One region of the Mycobacterium sp. E2699 genome, then DNA from elsewhere that is predicted to be linked to it. Evidence: riboswitches for the same ligand, from Rfam matches in the RefSeq annotation. Region 1 holds a riboswitch; each other region holds the start of a gene.

Region 1 (6,455 bases):
GGTTGGGCGGCATCGAAACGACCGCGGTGGAAGACATCGTCGCCGACGTCCTGCGCGCGGAGGCCGACGCGTCGCTGCTCGCTCTGGCGCGCCTGGCGGACGGCAACCCCTTTCTGGTGATGGAGCTTATCCATGGGCTGCAGGAAGAGGACAGAATCAGCGTCACGGGCGGGCGTGCCAGCGTCAGGGGACACGAGCTGCCACGGCGGCTCACCGCCACCCTGGACGAACGCGTGGGCCGGCTGTCGGCGGAAGCGCGCCGGGTGGTGCAGGTCGCTTGCGTTCTGCCCGAGAGCTTTTCGGCGGCGTTGCTGGCCGAGTTGCTCGAACGCCGCCCAGTCGGGCTGATCTCGGCAGTCGAGGAGGCGGTGCGCGCCGACCTGCTGGCCGAGGACGGCGACCGGCTGCGGTTCCGGCACGTTCTGCTGCGGCAAGCCGCCCGCGAATCGCTGCCGCGGTCGCTGCGACGAGCGATGGAGCGTGACGTCGCGACCGCCCTTTTGGAAGGCGGTGCGCCGCCCGCGGAGGTGGCGACCCAACTCTTGAGCAGCGCCGAGGTCGGCGACAGGGTAGCGATTCGGGCACTGCGGCACGCCGCGCAATCGCTCGCGGCCAGCGATCCGTCCACCGCCGCCGACATCAGCGAACGCGCCTTGCGATTGCTGCCTTGGCGGCATCGGGCGCGCGGGCCGTTGGTCGCCGAAACCGTCGTGCTGCTCAACCAGGCCATGCGGCACGGCGAGGCGCAAAAGCTCGCCGCGGCAACCCTTTCCGAGGACCTGTCGCCGCAGGAAGAGGCGGACGTCCGGCTTGGCCTCTCAATGCTGTCGCCGCGCCCGGCCGGCCAGCGCGCGGCGGAAAACCGGCGTGCCCTGGAGCTGGCCAGCATCAGCAACCTCACCAGGGCGCGCCATCTCGGCTGGCTGGCCTACAACCTCGCGATGGACGGACAGGCCCGCGATCTCCGCCGCGCCGTCAGCGACGCGCAGCAAGCCGCGGCCTCGACCGATGACGTGCTGACCGGCGTGCTCGCCGAACTCTCGGTGGCGCTGGCGAACTGCGCCGACGGGCACGCCGGGCGCACCGAGGAGTCCCTCGAGCACCTCGACGCCCTGACGCGCAGCGCGGAACCCGTGGCCGTGCGGCACTTCGCCGCGGTGAACGGCGCCATCCTTCTTGTCACGATCGGCGCCGTCGACGAGGCCGCGACGAGTGTGTTCCAGAGCTTGCAAGTGGCTCGCGCACAACGCAACCAGATGGCGCTTCAGCTACTCACCCAAGTACAGGCACTCATCGATCTGGCCGCCGGGCGATTGGACGCGGCGCGCGCCGCCGTCGAGTCGCTTCCCCCGCGGGAGCGAATGAACTGGACGCGCATCGGGGGCCGGATCGGGCTGATGACGCTGGCCCGGGTCGCAGTGCATACCGACGACCGCCCACTGTTGCGTGAGGTCGCCATTCATGCGCGTGACGCTTATGCGGCGGGCGGGCCCGCCCATCGACGGGAGGGGGTGGCGGCCCTCGCTCATGCTGCATGGCAGCGCGGCCACACCCAGGAGGCGCAGCGCTGGCTTACCGACGACTTCGCACTGCTGCAGGCTCCCGTATGGGCCGTCGACCTCGATCACGTCGTCCTGGCCGCCCGCGTCGCGGCCGCCGCCGGTGACCCCGGGCTGCGCGGACAGGTTTTGCGCGCCGCCGAGTTGCTCGCACGGGAAGGACCTGGGGCGACGTTGTTCAACGCGGTCGCCCAGCACGCGCGCGCCATCCTCGAGCGCAACCCCGACGCGCTGGTCGTGGCGGCCAAGTCGCTGAGCGAGTTGTCCCGGCCGCTGCTGCACGCTGCCGCAGCCGAGGACGCGGGCGCCGAACTGGCACGGACCAACCGCGTCTGGGAGTGCGTCGACCAGCTCGGCGTCGCCTTCGACACTTACGTGCGCTGCGGTGCGATCGCCGATGCCCGTCGAGTCGGCCAAGCCCTGCGCGAACACGGCGTGTCACGTCGGGTGGTGGGCAGGCCACGCCCGCGGACCGGGCTGGACAGCTTAACCGACAGCGAGCTCAAGGTCGCCCACCTGGTCGCGGCCGGCGCCACGAATCGCGGCGTGGCGCAACGTCTTTGCCTGTCCCCGCACACGGTGAACTCTCACCTTCGCAGCGTGTTCGGCAAGCTCGGCATCCGGTCGCGCACCGAGTTGAGCGGGCTCATCGACGGCCCGTCACCGCCGGGCACCAAGGCGTCGTAGCAGCGGTCCGCGCCCAGAAATCGAAGGTCGTCGTCCCGATCCCGGTGGGGCTGTAGCTGACGTACACCGGTTGTCCCAGCTGTCCTGGACCTCCCCGGTACTGCCTGGCAGCAGCGCCCGACCGCAGCCGACGCAATTTTACGTTTTTGCAATAGCGGCGAAATGCTTTGCACAACCTTCGGGTGTCACGATGGCAACGTAGGTGACCCGACATGATGCGGAGAGTTGATGCCGTCTCACGTGAAGATCAAAACGGCGATCGCCGGTTGCGCGTTCGTGGCCGCCTTCGCGGCCGGCGCGGGAAGCGGTGCCGGGTTGAGCAACGCCACACCACTCGCGGCGGGTGAGTCGCCCATTCCCGTGATGGAGCCGCCCACCCCACCACCCGACCCTTCCGAAGCGCCCGGCCCCCCTCTGAAAACCAATCGGGTCCCAGGTGGACGCACTTACCTCGCTCCATCGGAGATACGAGATTAGCGCTGCTGCGCCGGGCTGCGCGGTTCTGAACCCCAATCCGGCTCCGGGTGGGCCGGCGCAACCGTCATGCTCCGCTGCGCCAAACCACTATTCAGGGACTCGTCGCGCAGCCCTGCGGGCCGTAGCCGGCGCGGCGGTCTGGCACCCGTCAAGAAACCGTAAAAATTCAGCTGAAACCATCGCTATCTCGATTATCGCTATGCCAGTCGACTTTGCGGATCATGTTGAGGCACAACCCAATTGGCCAGACCTGGCGAACGGCTACCGGCTGTCGAGCAAGCGAAAAGTTTCTGTTAGCTCGCTGTTTATTTGACTCGGCTTGGCGTTCGGGTGCACCATATGCCATGCAAGCACCTCGCTAGGTGAGGCGTCCGCACGGATATAGGCCACTGACCTCGAACGTCGAAAGACGCCCAGGGTCAGGACAGCTCCTCCCGGATTAAGGGTTGAGCCCAAGTGGCTTCCGGCTCCGATCGAGCCGGATACGCCGTGTGGTGCCGAAGCTCTGACGAGAGGGGTGCCGGGCTCGGTCGCGTTGCCGGGCGCTCATCCCATGTGCAATACGTGGCATCCCCGCATGCCCCGGCCGTGAGGAGGTGGAGCGAAACTGATTCCGAGCGATAAACATCTAACCTGTTCAGGATTCGTCGGCGTTTCGTCTCGACCCGGCCCCGGTGTCGTTTCGGCCTGAATCCTCTTGTAAGAAGCTAGCTCTCGCGTCCAGCGCGCCCGCTGAGACGTGACATCGGTGTGCGCCTTGGCGCGCCCGCAGCCCAAGCCCTGCTTATCCGCGTGAGGAGAGTTCCGATGGTTTTTGTCACTGCGCAACCGGAATCGCTGGCCGCCGCCGCCAGCCGTTTGCAGGCGATCGGGTCGGCGCTGGCCGCCCAGAGCGCTTCAACCGCAACCCCGATGACCGGCGTGGTGCCCGCGGCCGCCGACGAGGTATCGCTCGTAACCGCGGCAAAGTTCGCCGTTCACGGCCAGACGTTTCAGGCGCTGAGCGCTCAAGCCACCGAGATGCACGAGAAGTTCGTTGCCACGTTGCTGAGCAGCGCCGGATCGTACGCGGCGACGGAGGCCGTCAACGCCGCCGCGGCGCAGTGAATTCCCAAGGGGGAGAACAATGATCGACTTTGCGGCGCTACCGCCGGAGATAAACTCGGCCCGAATGTATTCCGGCCCCGGGTCGGGGCCCATGCTCGCCGCTGCAACGGCGTGGAACACGATGGCCGCTGAAATGCGTTCCGCGGTGGCCGCCTATGGCTCTGTGCTGTCGGAGCTGACCAGCGAGAGCTGGCTCGGACCGTCATCGATCTCCATGGCCGCCGCAGCGGCGCCGTACCTCGAGTGGATGAGCACTACCGCCACCCAGGCCGAGCAGGCCGGGACCCAAGCTCAATCGGCCGCGACCGCCTACGAATCGGCGTTCACCATGACGGTGCCGCCCCCGGTCATCGCGGCCAACCGGGCCCAACTCGCGGCGCTGGTGGCCACCAACGTGTTCGGGCAGAACACACCGGCTATCGCGGCCACCGAGGCCCAATACGCCGAAATGTGGGCACAAGACGCCGCAGCGATGAACGGCTACGCCGGCGCATCGGACGTTGCGTCGGATTTGACGCCGCTGAGCCCGCCGCGGTCCACGACCAACCCAGACGGAATGGCCAACCAGGCCAACGCCGTTGCCCAGGCCGCCCAGACGCCGGCCGGAACGGCGCAGTCGATATTGTCGTCGGCGACATCGAGCAACCCCGGCAGCGTCATCGGGTGGCTGGAAAGCCTGCTGGCCACAGGTTCCGACCCGTCATCGCCGTTTTATGGACTGGCGCAGTTCCTCAACGGGTCATCCAACTCGTCGCTGTGGAGCTTCTTCAACAGCAGCTTCGTCAGCACCGGTGTTGTCAACGGAGCGCTCGCCGGCGGCCCGTTCAACCCGCAGTTCATCCTGGGTACCGTCGCGGGGTTCAACTACCTGTTCCCCAAGGCGGCGGCGGCGTCGGCGGATGCGGGCGCCGCCGCTTCGGCGGAAGGCTCGCTGGCGTCCGCGGGCCTTCCCGGCCTGGGCGCGGCCGCGTCGGCTGGGATAGGTCATGCCAACCTGGTCGGCGCGCTGTCGGTGCCGAAGAGTTGGGCCTCCGCGGCAAACATCACCCCGGCCGCAACAGCCACGCCCGCGACCGGCCTCAGCGATATCGGATCGGGTGGGGCCGGGGGGCCCGGGGCCTTCGCCGGGCCGATGGCGACGACGGCCAAGCGCCTGCGCCGCGCCATTCCGAAGTACGGGTTCCGACCCGTCGTCATGCCACGCCCACCGGCCGCCGGTTGACAGGAGAGGTGCTTGTGATGATCGACTTTGCAACATTGCCGCCCGAAATCAACTCGGCAAGAATGTATTCCGGCCCCGGGTCGGCATCGATGGTGGCCGCGGCCGGCGCTTGGAACGCCCTGGCCGCTGAAATGCGTTCCGCGGCGGCCACTTACGGCGCCGTGGTGGCGGGGTTGACCAGCGAAAGCTGGTTCGGGCCGTCGTCGATGCAGATGACGGCAGCCGTCGCGCCCTACCTGGAGTGGCTCAGCGCCACCGCCACCCAGGCCGAGCAGACCGGCACGCAAGCCAACGCCGCCGCGGCCGCCTACGAGTCGGCGTTTGCGGCGACGGTGCCCCCGGCGGTCGTCGCGGCCAACCGCGTTCAGCTGTCGAATCTGACGGCGACGAATGTCTTCGGGCAGAACACCGCGGCGATCGCGGCGACCGAGGCCCAGTACGCGGAAATGTGGGCACAGGATGCCGCCGCGATGAACGGCTACGCCAGCGCCTCGAGCGCGGCGACACAGTTGACGCCGTTCACCGCTCCGCAATCGGCCACCAATTACGGCGGCGCGGCCAACCAGTCCAACGCGGTTACCCAGGCGGCCGGCACATCGGCCGCGGCTACTCAGTCGGCCACGCAGTCACCACTTCAAAGCGTCATCTCACAGCTGCAACGCATCGTGGCGCCCGGGTCAAACCAGGACACCACCGGGCTTTCCGGGATCCTCAACGATCTGAGCGGGTCCAACGGTGCGCTGCTGGGAGGCAGCGTCTCCAATGCCTCGATCGCCAACTTCACCAACGCATTCACGACCAGCGGACTGATCAACCCGACGTCGATGATCGATTCCGCGACGGCCTACAGCTTCCTCTACGCGCCGGACACCGCGGCCGGCGCCGCGGCGGCGGACGCGCCGAGCGTGGCGGCCGGCCTTGGTTCGGCGGAGCCGGTGGCAGCGACCGGCCTGCCGGGCCTGGCCACCGCGGAGATGGCGCGCGCGAATCTGGTGGGCTCCCTGTCGGTACCGCCGGCGTGGGGCGACACCGGAGCGACCATCAGCCCCGTTGTATCGACGACCCAACTCGGCGCAGGGGCCTACCAGAGCATCGGTGCCACCCCGATGGTCATGGAAGACGTTGGGCCCGCGGGTATCCCGGGCGTGCCGCTGGGGGGAATGGGGGCCACGGCCGACGACGAGTTCAGCGCACCCATCTACGGGTTTCGCCCGCGCATCCTGGGTCGCCCCCCGGCCGCGGGCTAGCCGCACACCTTTGGAGGCCGGCCGTGAGCATGAGAAGTCGCATTGGCGCCGCCATCGCTACCGCGATCGCCATCGCGGTTGTGGCGCACCGAGCGCGCCGGGGCGCACCGCCAAGCAACGGCGCCGGCCCGAGCGCATTCAACAACTTGAGCGACG
Region 2 (6,455 bases), on a different contig from region 1:
TGCCACCGTGGCGGTCGCCGCCGCGTCGTGGTGGCTGGTCGAGCAGCCGATCCGGCGCTGGCGGCCGGCGCGGGTGCCCCTGTTGCCGCTGGCGGCGGCCACCGTGGCCAGCGCCGCTGCGGTGACGCTGTTGGTCATTCCGGTGGGAACCGGGCCCGGTCTGCGCGAGGCGGGCCTGCCACCGGGGGTGTCGGCCGTCGCCGCGGTCTCGCCCTCACCGCCCGCCGGTAGCCGGCCCGCGCCGCGCGATCCGCGCCGGCCCTTCACGGTTTCGGTGTTCGGTGATTCGATCGGGTGGACGTGGATGCACTACCTGCCGCCCACGCCGGGATTCGCCTTTCTGGACCACACGGTCATCGGCTGCAGCCTGGTGCGCGGGACCCCGTACCGGTACATCGGCCAAACCCTCGAGCAGCGGCCGGAATGCGACGGCTGGCCCATCCGATGGTCGGCGCAGATGAGCCAGGACCAGCCTGACGTCGCGCTGTTGATCATCGGCCGGTGGGAAACGGTCGACCGCGTCAACGAGGGCCAGTGGACGCACATCGGCGACCCCACCTTCGACGCCTACCTCAACGGCGAACTCGAACGCGCACTGAACATCGTGGGCGCCACTGGCGTTCGCGTGGTGGTGGCCACCGTGCCCTACAGCCGGGACGGCGAAAAGCCGGACGGCCGCCTTTATCCGGAGGACCAACCCGACCGCGTCAACCTGTGGAACGCCATGCTGCGCAGGACCGTTGCCCACCACCCGAATGTCCGGATCCTCGACCTGAACAAGAAGCTGTGCCCCGACGGCGTCTACACCGCCAAGGTCGACGGCATCAAGGTGCGCAGCGATGGCGTCCACCTCACCCCAGAAGGCGTGAAATGGCTGACGCCGTGGCTCGAGGAATCCCTGCGCTGACCCTAATCGCCCGTGCGGCAGCTGATTTCCATGCTGTCGCTTTCCCGGACGGCAAAGTTGAAGCTCACGTAGCCGTTGCCCGGGTCGCGCACCCGGTCGAGATAGGGTCGGGTGTCCTCGGCGCTGGCATTGTCGGCGATGACCAACGCGCCCGTCGTCAGGCGCGGTTCGAGCAGTTCGATCACCGGCAGGTAGAGGTCCTTCCAGCCGTCGAGAAGCACGAAATCAACGGGCCCGTCCAGCTCGGCCAGCGTGATCAGCGCGTCCCCCTCGAGGATGGTGATCACGTCATCCAGACCGGTCTCGGCGAATGTCCGCCTGGCCGCGGCGATCTTGGGGGCGCTGAGCTCGGTGGTCACCACCCGCCCGGTGCCGTTGTCGCGCACCGCCGACGCCAGGTGCACCGCGGAGATTCCGAAGGACATGCCGAACTCGACGATCGTCGCCGGCCGGGTCGCGCGCACCAGGGCATACAGCAGGCGGCCGGCTTCCGGTGTGACCGGGATGTAGAACTCGCTCATGGCGTCGGCGCGCTCTTGCGCGCTCATCGGGCGGTCGAAATCACCGTGCATCTCGCGCAACCGCGACATCTGATCTTTCGTTTCGGCGTACATCCGGTCGAGGAGCGTCGCGACGTTGGGCGCCTGCAAAGTATTGGCCATGCCGTCGAGGGTAGGCCTCGACCGATGGAACGAAGGACGGCCCCGGTGGGCGCCGGTTAACGCAAACCCACGTCAAGGTTGCGTAAACGAGTTTGACGAGCTCGCGGGCCTCGGGCAAGATGGACGGGCAAGCACCTCGGTAGGTGAGGCGTCTGCACGGATACAGGCCACTGACCCCGAACGTCGAGAGACGCCCCGGGTCAGGACAGCTCTTCCCGGACCCAAGGGTTGAGCCCAAGTGGCTTCCGGATCGCGACCGTCGGCTAAATCCGGATACGCCGTGCAGTGCCAAAGCTCCGAACGAGAGGGGTGCCATCGGCGCTCTGCCGCCGGTGATTCGAGCCTCTCCCGTTCAGGTGAATGTGACGACACCCGCGTGTGTCCCGGCCGTGAGGAGGTGAGGGCGAGATGAGTCCCGGCGACAGTCCCTATCCGAAATCCGTCTTGTCCCGACCCGGTTCCGGCATTCCTTCTGCCGCCTGAGTTTTCGGGCTTCCGTCTGACCCCGCGCGTCGCAACGCGGTTTTCCGGGGTCGCCGCGCATGCCACGAACCGATCGGACCTGCGACAGGAGAAGATCATGGTTTTTGTTGTTACACAGCGTGTCACCGGTCACACCGGTGGACGCAGAGAAGCGTTGCTGCGTTCGGCGCGGCTGCTTGCGAACAAGTTGCACATGCGGACCGCACTGACTCCCCAGGAGCGGGCCAACCTGTATGTGTCGCGGATGCCTATCGCGGTAATCACGGCGTCGCTCGGCGGGCACCCGTCGGGCAGCGCGGACGGCCGTCGGTGATCGGCCCCGCCGGCCGCCCGGTGGCGGGCACTGCGCCCGTCGCCGGGTGACTGGCCGGCTATCGCGGTCTCCCACCAATCCACTTGAGAGAGCCGGACTCCTATGACTTCGACCCCGACCCAGCATCGTGGCGGCTTGCGCGCCGCATTCAGTCGCGGCGGAGCAGTGGCTCCGCCTCCAGGCTCCGACGGCGCCGGCCAGGCGGTATTGGACTCGGCGCACACCGGCGACATCGTCGGCGCGTTCGGCCGAATCCGGCGCGATGGCACCGGCGGCTTCGACGCTTTCAGTGGGCGTTGGCGCCGCCTGCGGACCCTGGCGGTCATCACCGGCCCCGGGCTGATCGTGATGGTGGGCGACAACGACGCCGGCGGCGTCGCGACCTATGCGCAGGCCGGCCAAAACTACGGGATGGGGCTGTTGTGGACGTTGGCGCTGCTGATCCCCGTGCTCTACGTCAACCAGGAAATGGTGCTGCGATTGGGAGCGGTCAGCCGGGTGGGCCACGCCCGCTTGATCTTCGAGCGGTTCGGCAAGTTCTGGGGCGCGTTCAGCATCGGTGATCTGCTGATCCTCAACGCCCTGACGATCGTCACCGAATTCATCGGCGTCTCGCTGGCGCTCGGATTTTTGGGCTGCCCCAAGATCATCGCCATCCCCGCCGCTGCCGTGTTGTTGTTCGCCGTCGTGGCCGGGGGGTCGTTTCGGCGATGGGAAGGACTGATGTTCCTGCTGATCGCTGTCAACGTGCTCATCGTCCCGATGGTGCTGATGGTGCATCCCTCCCTGAAGGCAACCGCCGGCGGACTGGTACCGCAGTTCCCGGGCGGGCTCAACTCCACCGTGCTGTTGTTGACCGTTGCGATCGTCGGCACCACGGTGGCCCCCTGGCAATTGTTCTTCCAGCAGTCCAACGTCGTGGACAAGCGCATTACGGCGCGCTGGATCCCTTACGCCCGAGCCGATTTGGTCATCGGAATCGTCGTGGTCATGGCCGGCGCGACTGCGCTGATGGCCGTGACCGCCTTCGGTTTGGCGGGAACCACCGACGTCGGCAACTTCACCGACGCGGGTGCGGTTGCGACCAGTCTGCGAGACCACCTGGGCAAGCCGGTGGCGGTGCTGTTCGCGATCATCCTACTGGACGCGTCGCTGATCGGGGCCAACGCCATCGGGCTTTCCACGACTTACGCCATCGGTGACGCGATGGGCAGGCGACACTCACTGCACTGGAAGCTCACCGAGGCCCCGCTGTTCTACGGCGGATACGCATTGCTGCTCGGGGTTTCCGCTGCGGTCGCCTTCAGCCCCGATCACGTGCTGGGCCTGGTGACCCAGGGCGTGCAGGCGCTGGCCGGTGTCTTGCTGCCCTCGGCGACGGTGTTTCTGGTCTTGCTCTGCAACGACCGCGCAGTGCTGGGGCCGTGGATAAACACGGTGCGCCAGAACATCATCGCGTGGACCATCGTGTGGTCTCTGGTCCTGTTGTCGCTGGCGTTGACGGCGACGACGTTCTTCAAGAATCTGCCAACCGCCGCCATCGAGGCAGGCCTCGCAATCGGCGCGGTGGTCGGAATCGTCGGCGGCGCGGCCGCCATCGTCGCGGGTCGGCGGTCCAGCGATCGGCGTGAGGCGGAAGCCATCGTGCAGCGCTTCGGCGATGGTCTGGATCCCGAGCAGGTCGATGAGATCGACGATGCCCGGTCGCTCACCAGGGCCGAGCAGCGTGCCTTGCGCCGAGAGGACCGTGCGAACTGGCAAACCCCCAACCTCGCCGGTCTGGAGCGTCCGACGATGTCGCCACTCCGCCGGGCGGGACTGTTGACGCTGCGTGGCTACCTGGTCTTGGCCATCGTGTTCGTCATCATCAAGGTCATCGAGATCGCTGTGGTCGGACCGGCTGCCTCACTGTGAACCTTGGGGCAGCAGAACGATTTTGCCGCGGGTGTGCCGCTTCTCGAGCTCTTCGTAGGCGTCGGCGACCCGGTCCAGCGGATAGCTGGCCGCGACCTCGAACTCGATGGCGCCGGTGACGATCAGGTCGGCCATCTCGGCGAGCACCTCGGTTGTCGACGCGTCGGCGCTGCCTTCGGTCTTGGCGCCGACCTCGCCGGCTTTCTGGAACGCGATGATCGTGTCGATGCGCTCGGGCGCGACGCCGAGATCCACAGCGAGCTGGACGTACTCGGGGCCGAACAGGTCGATGAACGCGTCGATTCCGTTCGGTGCGGCCTCCCGCAGGCGATCGGCCAGCCCGTCGCCGTAGGCGACGGGGGTGACGCCGTGGGCGCGCAGCCAGTCGAAGTTGCCGGGACCCGCGATGCCCAGCACCCGCGCCTTGCGCAGGGTCAGCAGTTGCACGGCCAGGCTGCCGACGCCGCCCGCGGCCGCCGAAACGGCGACCGTCTCGCCCGGTTGCGGGTCGACCGCGCGCACGGCGGCGTACGCCGTGACGCCGACCACGTACAGCGAACCTGCTGTTTCCCAACTCATTTGGCTTGGCCTGCGGATCAGCTGATCCACCGGAACGGCGGTGTGGGTGGCGTGGCTGGATCGGCGGAAGCTGAACCCCAGCACCTCGTCGCCGACGGAAAACCGGGTCACTCCGGGTCCGACGGCTGTCACGACCCCGGCGAGATCGCTGCCCTGCCCGGACGGGAAGGTGGCTGGGAACATCTCGTGCAGCGCCCCGGTTCGGATGGCGGCCTCGCCGGGATTGATCCCGGCGGCGCGTACCTCGACCACCACCTCACCCGGGCCGGGCGAAGGCATCTCCACATTCGCCACGTACAAGACGTCACGGCCCCCGTAACGGTCGAACCGTACGGCACGCGCCACCCCAGCCGTCATGTCGTCTCCCTCCCCGGATCGCCCTTGCTCCGGCCAGCATAGGCCGCCAACCTGGGCCGGCCGTTTGACCGGCGCAGGCCTTGTTCCTGCCGGCATTTCGCAGTAGCGTCAGGCGCCGCGGACTGTGGATAGACGCGGAAGGAACGCCATGGATCTCGCTCGGATCACCGTCGGCGGCTGGCTGGTCGCCACCGTCGCGGTCGGTGCCGTGGTCACCGGCTGCGGCAATGACCAGAAGAACTCGTCGCCCTCCTCCTCGACGACGTCGTCTTCGGGCGCTGCCACTTCGTCGAGCGGTTCGGGCACGGTGACGGCTCCGTCGCAGGGTCAGCCCACCGATTACAGTTCGCTGCTGATCAAGGCCAGTGACATCGGCGGGGACTTCAAGACCCCGCAGCCGCCCGTGCTGAACCCGAACAACGCGGCGGGCGTCGCACAGCTTTTCGCCAACCCCGACAACAGCCGCCGGATCGGCGACACCATCCTCATCGTCGCCGATCCCGAGGTGGCCAAGGCGGGAATCGAAAACACCAAGGCCAACTATGCGGGCAAGGTCAGCGGCACGTGGCAGCCCGTCGATGTCGGCTCCAACGGCTTCATGATCTCCGGTAATTCGCCCGACAACTCCCAAGCAGTCACCGTGTTGCTGTTCAGCGAGGGCAAGGCCGTGGTCAACATCGAATTCGACAGCGCGCCCAACGATCCGATCGATCCGGCCATCGCGACCGACGTCGGGCGCAAGCAGGACGCCGCGATCAAAAGCGGGTTGCCCGGCTAGGGCTTGCCCGAAGGCGTCAGGCCACGACCTGGATGGGGTCGCCGACGTTGACCTGATTGAAATACCACGCCGCGTTGTCGGGGCTCAGGTTGATGCATCCATGGCTGACGTTGGCGTGGCCCTGTGAGTCGACCGACCACGGGGCCGAGTGCACATACACACCGCTCCAGGTGACCCGGACGGCGTACTGCGCCGTGATCTTGTATCCCTCGGGCGAACTCAGCGGTATGCCGATGGTGCGCGAATCCATCACCACCGTGCGGTCCTTCTCCAGGGCGGTGAAGTTCCCGATCGGCGTCGGGCGGCTGGGCTTGCCCATCGACGCCGGCATCGTGCGCAGCACTTCGCCGTTGCGGCTGACGGTGAACGTGTGCCCGGAGAGGCTGGCGACACCGAGCAGTTCGTCACCGGTGTCGAAGCCCGTCGTCAGGGCCTGCACTCCGGCCGAGACATGAGTGTGGG
Region 3 (6,455 bases), on a different contig from region 1:
CGCCCGGAGGCCATGCAGGAGATGGTGCCCGGGTTTCCGTAGGGTCCGTCGAAGGCGTCGGTGGCGGCGTGAACGAATTGGTAGTCGCCGTAATTCAATCCGACGAAAACGCCCGTTTCCCCGGCGATGGTGTCCTTGGTGAGGCCGGCATGTTCCATGGCCTCCCACGCGGTTTCCATGAGCAGCCGGTGCTGCGGGTCCATGGCCGTGGCTTCTTTTTCGGTGATGCCGAAGAACTCGGGGTCGAAGTCACCGACGTTGTCGAGGAAGGAGCCCCACTTGCAGACGGAACGGCCAGGCACACCCGGTTCGGGGTCGTAGTAGTAGTCGACGTCCCAGCGCTCGGCCGGAATCTCCTTGACAAAGTCGTCACCGCGCAACAACGCTTCCCAAAAGAGGTCAGGGGAGTTGATGCCCCCGGGCAGCCGGCATGCCATCCCGATGACGGCGACCGGAGTAACGCCTGCCTTATCCACTGTCCTTCACCTCTCCTTGCCTATCCACAAGTTCCTATCACTGCTGCTCGCTCTTATCAGAGCTTCGAGAAATCTCGCCGAATTTTTTTGCGCGAGCTAGCAACTCCGCGAGCAACACGCAAACAACCCACCGACCCCCGCAATCGAAGCCCGCCTTATCAACGTGGCGCGATCAGCAGCGTAGCGGCTCGCCCCGAACCGCGTGGAAAAATCGTGCGAACGTACAAAAATTTAACAACGCCCGACCCATCGTCGCTGACAGGAAGCTCGAGGCACCGAGCGTTCACATACTTTTCGCACGAAAATTGGCCGTGACAGTGAACTCTAGTCGAGCCAGAGGCGCTGTGCCGCAACTGCTCCGGCGACGTGCGGACCTGCGTGGCAAACCAGACCATGCGCGTTGTCACCACCGCGGCGGCGGGGCAGCACGTTGTCGCCCGACCCGGAATGGCCGCGGCGGAAACCAAATTGGGCACCCCGATGCGCTGCATCGGGATGCGTAATCCCGCCATAGTAGGGGCTATTGGGAAAGCCCGCAGGGAAATCGCTGAAATCTTTAAGATTGCAAGTTAAGTCCCGATTAAAAGTCGGCGGATTCGTCCCGCGCGGGGATATGCCGGTGGTCCGAACGGTCGCCTGGCCCGAGGGCGGCGCAGTTATCTGGCGGGACGGCCGGGTTGTCCGCATTCGCGGGCGGTGGACCGTGGTGGGCGTATGCGACAGGGGCCCAGAGGCATTCGGTTGGCCAGAGCGCTCGCGGGGTTTGCCGGCACCGCACGGCACCGGGTGCGATGCCCCCCGGGGTTCGGCCTTGGCGTTGCGGACTTTTCGCCGGCGCTCCGGCCGGGCGAAAGCCGCCTGGCGAGACGCGCGGCTGGCTACGATGGCCGGTGAACGTGAGGTGTCTCACAAGCGCACGGAGTGTTCGCACCATGACCGCACCCATCGGGCAAGCCCGGGTCCCCAGATTGCCGCTCGACGAGGCCAAAGCCGCCGCCGACGAAGCCGCGGTGCCCGACTACATGGCCGAGCTCAGCATCTTCCAGGTGTTGCTGAACCATCCGACACTGGCGCGCGCCCTCAACGACCTGCTCGCCACCATGCTCTGGCACGGCGCGCTGGACCCGCGGTTGCGCGAGCTCGTCATCATGCGGATCGGCTGGCTCACCGCGTGCGACTACGAGTGGACCCAGCACTGGCGCGTGGCGTCGCTGTTGGGCGTGAGCCCCGACGACATGCTCGGCGTGCGCGACTGGCAGCGGCATGACGGCTTCGGGCCCGTTGAGCGCGCGGTGCTGGCGGCCACCGACGACGTGCTGCGCGACGGCGCCGTCAGCGCGGACAGTTGGGCCGCCTGTTCGCGCGAATTACACGGCGACACAACGGTTCTCATCGAGCTCGTCACCGCGATCGGCGCGTGGCGAATGGTCGCGTCGATCCTGCACAGCCTCCAGGTTCCGTTGGAAGAGGGGGTGTCCAGCTGGCCGCCGGACGGCCGGTCGCCTCACGATTGACTTATCAGTCGCCTAACTCTTAGCGTCGGGCAATGCGAACCAGGGTCGCCGAAATGCTGGGGGTCGAATTTCCGATCTGCGCCTTCAGCCACTGCCGCGACGTCGTCGCCGCGGTCACCAACGCGGGCGGGTTCGGGGTGCTCGGGGCTGTCGCGCACAGCCCCCAGCGTCTGCAGAACGAGCTGACCTGGATCGAGGAGCAGACGGGCGGCAAGCCCTACGGGGTCGACCTGCTGCTGCCACCCAAGTACGTCGGCGCCGAGCAGGGCGGAATCGACGCCCAACAGGCCCGTGGGCTGCTGCCCGAGGAGCACCGCGCGTTCGTGGAGGACATCCTGTCCCGCTACGGCGTCGCGCCGCCCGCCGAGGAGCCCCGGGCCTCGTCAGGCGGCCTCAACATCTCGCCCAAGGGGTACGAACCGCTGCTGGACGTCGCCTTCGCCCACAACATCCGGCTGATCGCCAGCGCGCTCGGGCCCCCGCCCGCCGACCTCGTCGAGCGCGCCCACCAGCACGACGTCCTGGTGGCCGCGCTGGCGGGCACCACCGGCCACGCGCGGCGGCACGCGGCCGCGGGTGTCGACCTGATCGTCGCGCAGGGCACCGAGGCCGGCGGCCACACCGGCGAGGTGGCGACCATGGTGCTGGTGCCCGAGGTGGTGGATGCCGTCGCGCCGGTTCCCGTCCTGGCCGCCGGGGGGATCGCCCGCGGCCGGCAGGTGGCCGCGGCCCTGGCGCTGGGCGCCGAAGGGGTGTGGTGCGGATCGGTGTGGCTGACCACCGAAGAGGCCGAGACGGTTCCCGTCGTCAAGGAGAAGTTCCTGGCGGCGAGCTCGTCGGACACGGTGCGATCCCGGTCGATGACCGGCAAGCCGGCGCGGATGCTGCGCACCGCCTGGACCGACGAGTGGGCCCGCCCGGACACTCCCGATCCCCTCGGCATGCCGCTGCAGACCGCCCTCGTCACCGGCGCGCAGGTGCGTATCAACCAGGCCGCCACCCATCCCGGTTCCGAGGCGCGCGAGCTGGCCACCTACTTCGTCGGCCAGGTGGTCGGCTCGCTGGACAAGGTGCGCCCGGTGCGCTCGGTGGTGCTGGACATGGTGGAGGAGTTCATCGACACGATCGGCCGGCTCGACGGTCTGGTCGATACGTGACCGGCGCCGCCGCGTGGTCAGCGCCGATTTCGTGGCGGCGCGGGTGTTGGAACGGGCCGACCCTGGCTGAATGCTGTGTGCGCGCGTAATAAACGCATAAAGATTGAGTGACAAGGCGCACACCGCGTTGACCGGGTCATAGCCGTCGTGCATGATCGGTCGCGTATGCACCTCGTTAGGTGAGGCGTCTACACGAATACAGGCCACTGACCCCGAACGTCCAAAGACGCCCCGGGTCAGGACAGCTCCTCCCGGCTTAAGGGTTGAGCCCAGGTGGCTTCCGGAATATCGGACACGTCGTGTAGTGCCAAAGCTCTGACGAGAGGGGTGCGGATCTCCGGCGGTCGCCGGTTTCTGGACTCCTTGTGGTGCGCGTGGATCGTGCGGACAACCGCACGCGTCGTGACGTCGAGGAGGTGAGGGACGTATGAGTTCCAGCGACAGTCCGGATCGAAGTCCGGGCAGTGTTCCGTCCCGATCCGACCTCCGGCGCGAAGTTCGCGGTTAGCCAATCGCCTTCGCGGCCAAGCACTCTCGGATCGGAACCACAACGGGATGGGACACGTCAGTCCAATCAGCGCTCGTTTGGGATTCCCGCCAGGAGGCGATCATGACCGCAGTTCTGCACGACGAAGTAGTAACCGTAGCGCCCGCCCGCAAGCTGACGGTGGTGCGCGACGCGACCCCGGCCCCCGCCCCCAAGAAGGCCGTGCGCCGGGCCGAGAGCCGGACCATCGTCATCAGCGACCCGCTGGTGGACGGCGCCGCGCACTTCTTGGCCGTTGGCGTGCGTCACGTGTACGCCGCCCTGTGGCGGGCCGGTGTGCTCGAGGTCCGGGCGTAGTGGGCACCATCGATGCTCCGAGGGGCTACCCGGCCGCAGGTCTTGCCTGAGGCCAGGTGGCCCCTTGGAGTGCGGCATCCGTAGAATCGACGCAGTGGCATCGATCCGGCGATCACCGGGGAGCCTTCGGAAGAACGGCCGGCACGGCTCAGTAGAACCGAACGGGTAGGCCCGTCACAGCCTGCATCGAGCGGTCGCGCGACAGCGCGGCAAGCGGGGTGGTACCGCGGCGCTCGCGCACCGTGCGCGTCGTCGTCCCCGGCCAGAGCAGGACGGCCACAGGAGACGACACACATCGTGACCGAGAACGCTGACGTCAAGGCGTATCCGAAGCCGGGGGCGCCGGACTTTCCGGCGCTCGAGCTGGAGGTCCTCGACTACTGGGCCCGTGACGACACCTTCCGGGCCAGCATCGCCCGCCGCGACGGCGCCCCGGAGTACGTGTTCTACGACGGGCCGCCGTTCGCCAACGGGCTGCCCCACTACGGCCACCTGCTCACCGGGTACGTCAAGGACATCGTCCCGCGCTACCGCACCATGCGCGGCTACAAGGTGGAGCGCCGCTTCGGCTGGGACACCCACGGGCTGCCCGCCGAGCTCGAAGTCGAGCGCCAGCTGGGCATCAACGACAAATCGCAGATCGACGACATGGGCATCGCCGCGTTCAACGAGGCCTGCCGCGAATCGGTGTTGCGTTACACCGACGAGTGGCAGGCCTACGTCACGCGGCAGGCGCGCTGGGTCGACTTCGACAACGACTACAAGACGCTCGATCCGTCCTACATGGAGTCGGTGATCTGGGCGTTCAAACAGCTGTGGGACAAGGGCCTGGCCTACGAGGGCTACCGGGTGCTGCCGTATTGCTGGCGCGACGAAACCCCGCTGTCCAACCACGAATTGCGGATGGACGACGACGTCTACCAGAGCCGCCAGGACCCGGCGCTGACCGTGGGATTCAAGGTGGTCGGCGGGGCGTTGGATGGGGCCTACCTGTTGGTGTGGACCACCACCCCGTGGACCCTGCCGTCGAACCTTGCGGTGGCCGTCAACCCCGAGGTGAGTTACGTGCAGGTACGGGTGGGGGAGCGGCGGTTCGTGCTGGCCGAGGCCCGGCTGGCCGGCTATGCCCGCGAATTCGGTGAAGAGCCCGAGGTGCTCGGCACGCTTTCGGGCGCCGAGCTGTTGGGCATGCGCTACCTGCCGCCGTTCCCGTATTTCATGGACAGCCCCAAGGCTTTTCAGGTGCTGGCGGGCGAGTTCGTCACCACCGAGGACGGCACCGGGATCGTGCACATGGCGCCGGCCTACGGCGAGGACGACATGGCGGTCTGCGACGCGGCGGGCATCGCGCCGGTGACCCCGGTGGATTCCAAAGGCCGCTTCGACGCGACCGTCCCGGACTACCAGGGGCAGCGGGTCTTCGACGCCAACCCGAACATCATCCGGGATCTGAAGAACGGCACCGGCCCGGCGGCGGCGAACGGCGCGGTGCTGGTCCGCCACGAGACGTACGAGCACCCGTATCCGCACTGCTGGCGGTGCCGCAACCCGCTGATCTACCGGGCGGTGTCGTCGTGGTTCGTCGCGGTCACCGAATTCCGGGACCGCATGGTCGAACTCAACCAGCAGATCACCTGGTACCCCGAACACGTCAAGGACGGCCAGTTCGGCAAGTGGCTGCAGGGCGCCCGGGACTGGTCCATCTCGCGAAACCGCTACTGGGGCACGCCAATTCCGGTGTGGAAGTCCGACGATCCCGCCTACCCGCGCGTCGACGTCTACGGCAGCCTCGACGAGCTGGAGCGCGACTTCGGGGTGCGGCCCACCAATTTGCACCGGCCCTACATCGACGAGCTGACGCGGCCCAACCCCGACGACCCCACCGGCCGCAGCACGATGCGGCGCATCCCCGACGTGCTCGACGTGTGGTTCGACTCGGGCTCGATGCCGTACGCCCAGGTGCACTACCCGTTCGAGAACGGCGAGTGGTTCTTGGGCGGGGCGGCGGGAGAGCCCGAAGCCCACTACCCGGGCGACTTCATCGTCGAGTACATCGGCCAGACCCGCGGCTGGTTCTACACGCTGCACGTGCTTGCCACCGCGCTGTTCGACCGTCCCGCGTTCAAAACCTGTGTGGCGCACGGGATCGTGCTGGGTTCAGACGGCCAGAAGATGAGCAAGTCGCTGCGCAACTACCCGGACGTCTCCGAGGTGTTCGACCGCGACGGCTCCGACGCCATGCGGTGGTTCCTGATGGCCTCGCCGATCCTGCGCGGCGGCAACCTGATCGTCACCGAGCAGGGCATCCGCGACGGCGTACGCCAGGTGCTGCTGCCCTTGTGGAACGCCTACAGCTTCCTGGCTTTGTATGCGCCGAAAGTCGGTGCCTGGCGCACCGATTCGACCAATGTGCTGGACCGCTACATCCTGGCCAAGCTGGCCGAGCTGCGTGCGGACCTGACCG

The links. Region 1 has a riboswitch for magnesium ahead of A5696_RS22125 (PE family protein). Riboswitches for the same ligand answer to the same signal wherever they lie in the genome.
Region 2: linked by a shared signal. The riboswitch ahead of A5696_RS27870 (hypothetical protein) and the one ahead of A5696_RS22125 (PE family protein) in region 1 are both predicted to bind magnesium.
Region 3: linked by a shared signal. The riboswitch ahead of A5696_RS05310 (Rv1535 family protein) and the one ahead of A5696_RS22125 (PE family protein) in region 1 are both predicted to bind magnesium.

The regions. Positions count from the first base shown of each region.
Region 1 is NZ_LZJH01000126.1:130,308-136,762, reverse strand. Features, by position in the region: gene A5696_RS22130 (LuxR family transcriptional regulator) at 1-2,246, shown strand, start outside; M-box (ykoK) riboswitch at 3,071-3,247, shown strand; gene A5696_RS22125 (PE family protein) at 3,531-3,830, shown strand; gene A5696_RS22120 (PPE family protein) at 3,850-5,052, shown strand; gene A5696_RS22115 (PPE family protein) at 5,070-6,299, shown strand.
Region 2 is NZ_LZJH01000147.1:199,132-205,586, reverse strand. Features, by position in the region: gene A5696_RS26230 (acyltransferase family protein) at 1-907, shown strand, start outside; gene A5696_RS26225 (O-methyltransferase) at 910-1,569, opposite strand; M-box (ykoK) riboswitch at 1,698-1,885, shown strand; gene A5696_RS27870 (hypothetical protein) at 2,150-2,365, shown strand; gene A5696_RS26220 (NRAMP family divalent metal transporter) at 2,468-4,279, shown strand; gene A5696_RS26215 (NADP-dependent oxidoreductase) at 4,271-5,215, opposite strand; gene A5696_RS26210 (hypothetical protein) at 5,364-5,993, shown strand; gene A5696_RS26205 (L,D-transpeptidase family protein) at 6,010-6,455, opposite strand, start outside.
Region 3 is NZ_LZJH01000036.1:2,711-9,165, reverse strand. Features, by position in the region: gene pks2 (type I polyketide synthase) at 1-476, opposite strand, end outside; gene A5696_RS05320 (carboxymuconolactone decarboxylase family protein) at 1,421-1,990, shown strand; gene A5696_RS05315 (nitronate monooxygenase family protein) at 2,023-3,147, shown strand; M-box (ykoK) riboswitch at 3,312-3,481, shown strand; gene A5696_RS05310 (Rv1535 family protein) at 3,758-3,991, shown strand; gene ileS (isoleucine--tRNA ligase) at 4,289-6,455, shown strand, end outside.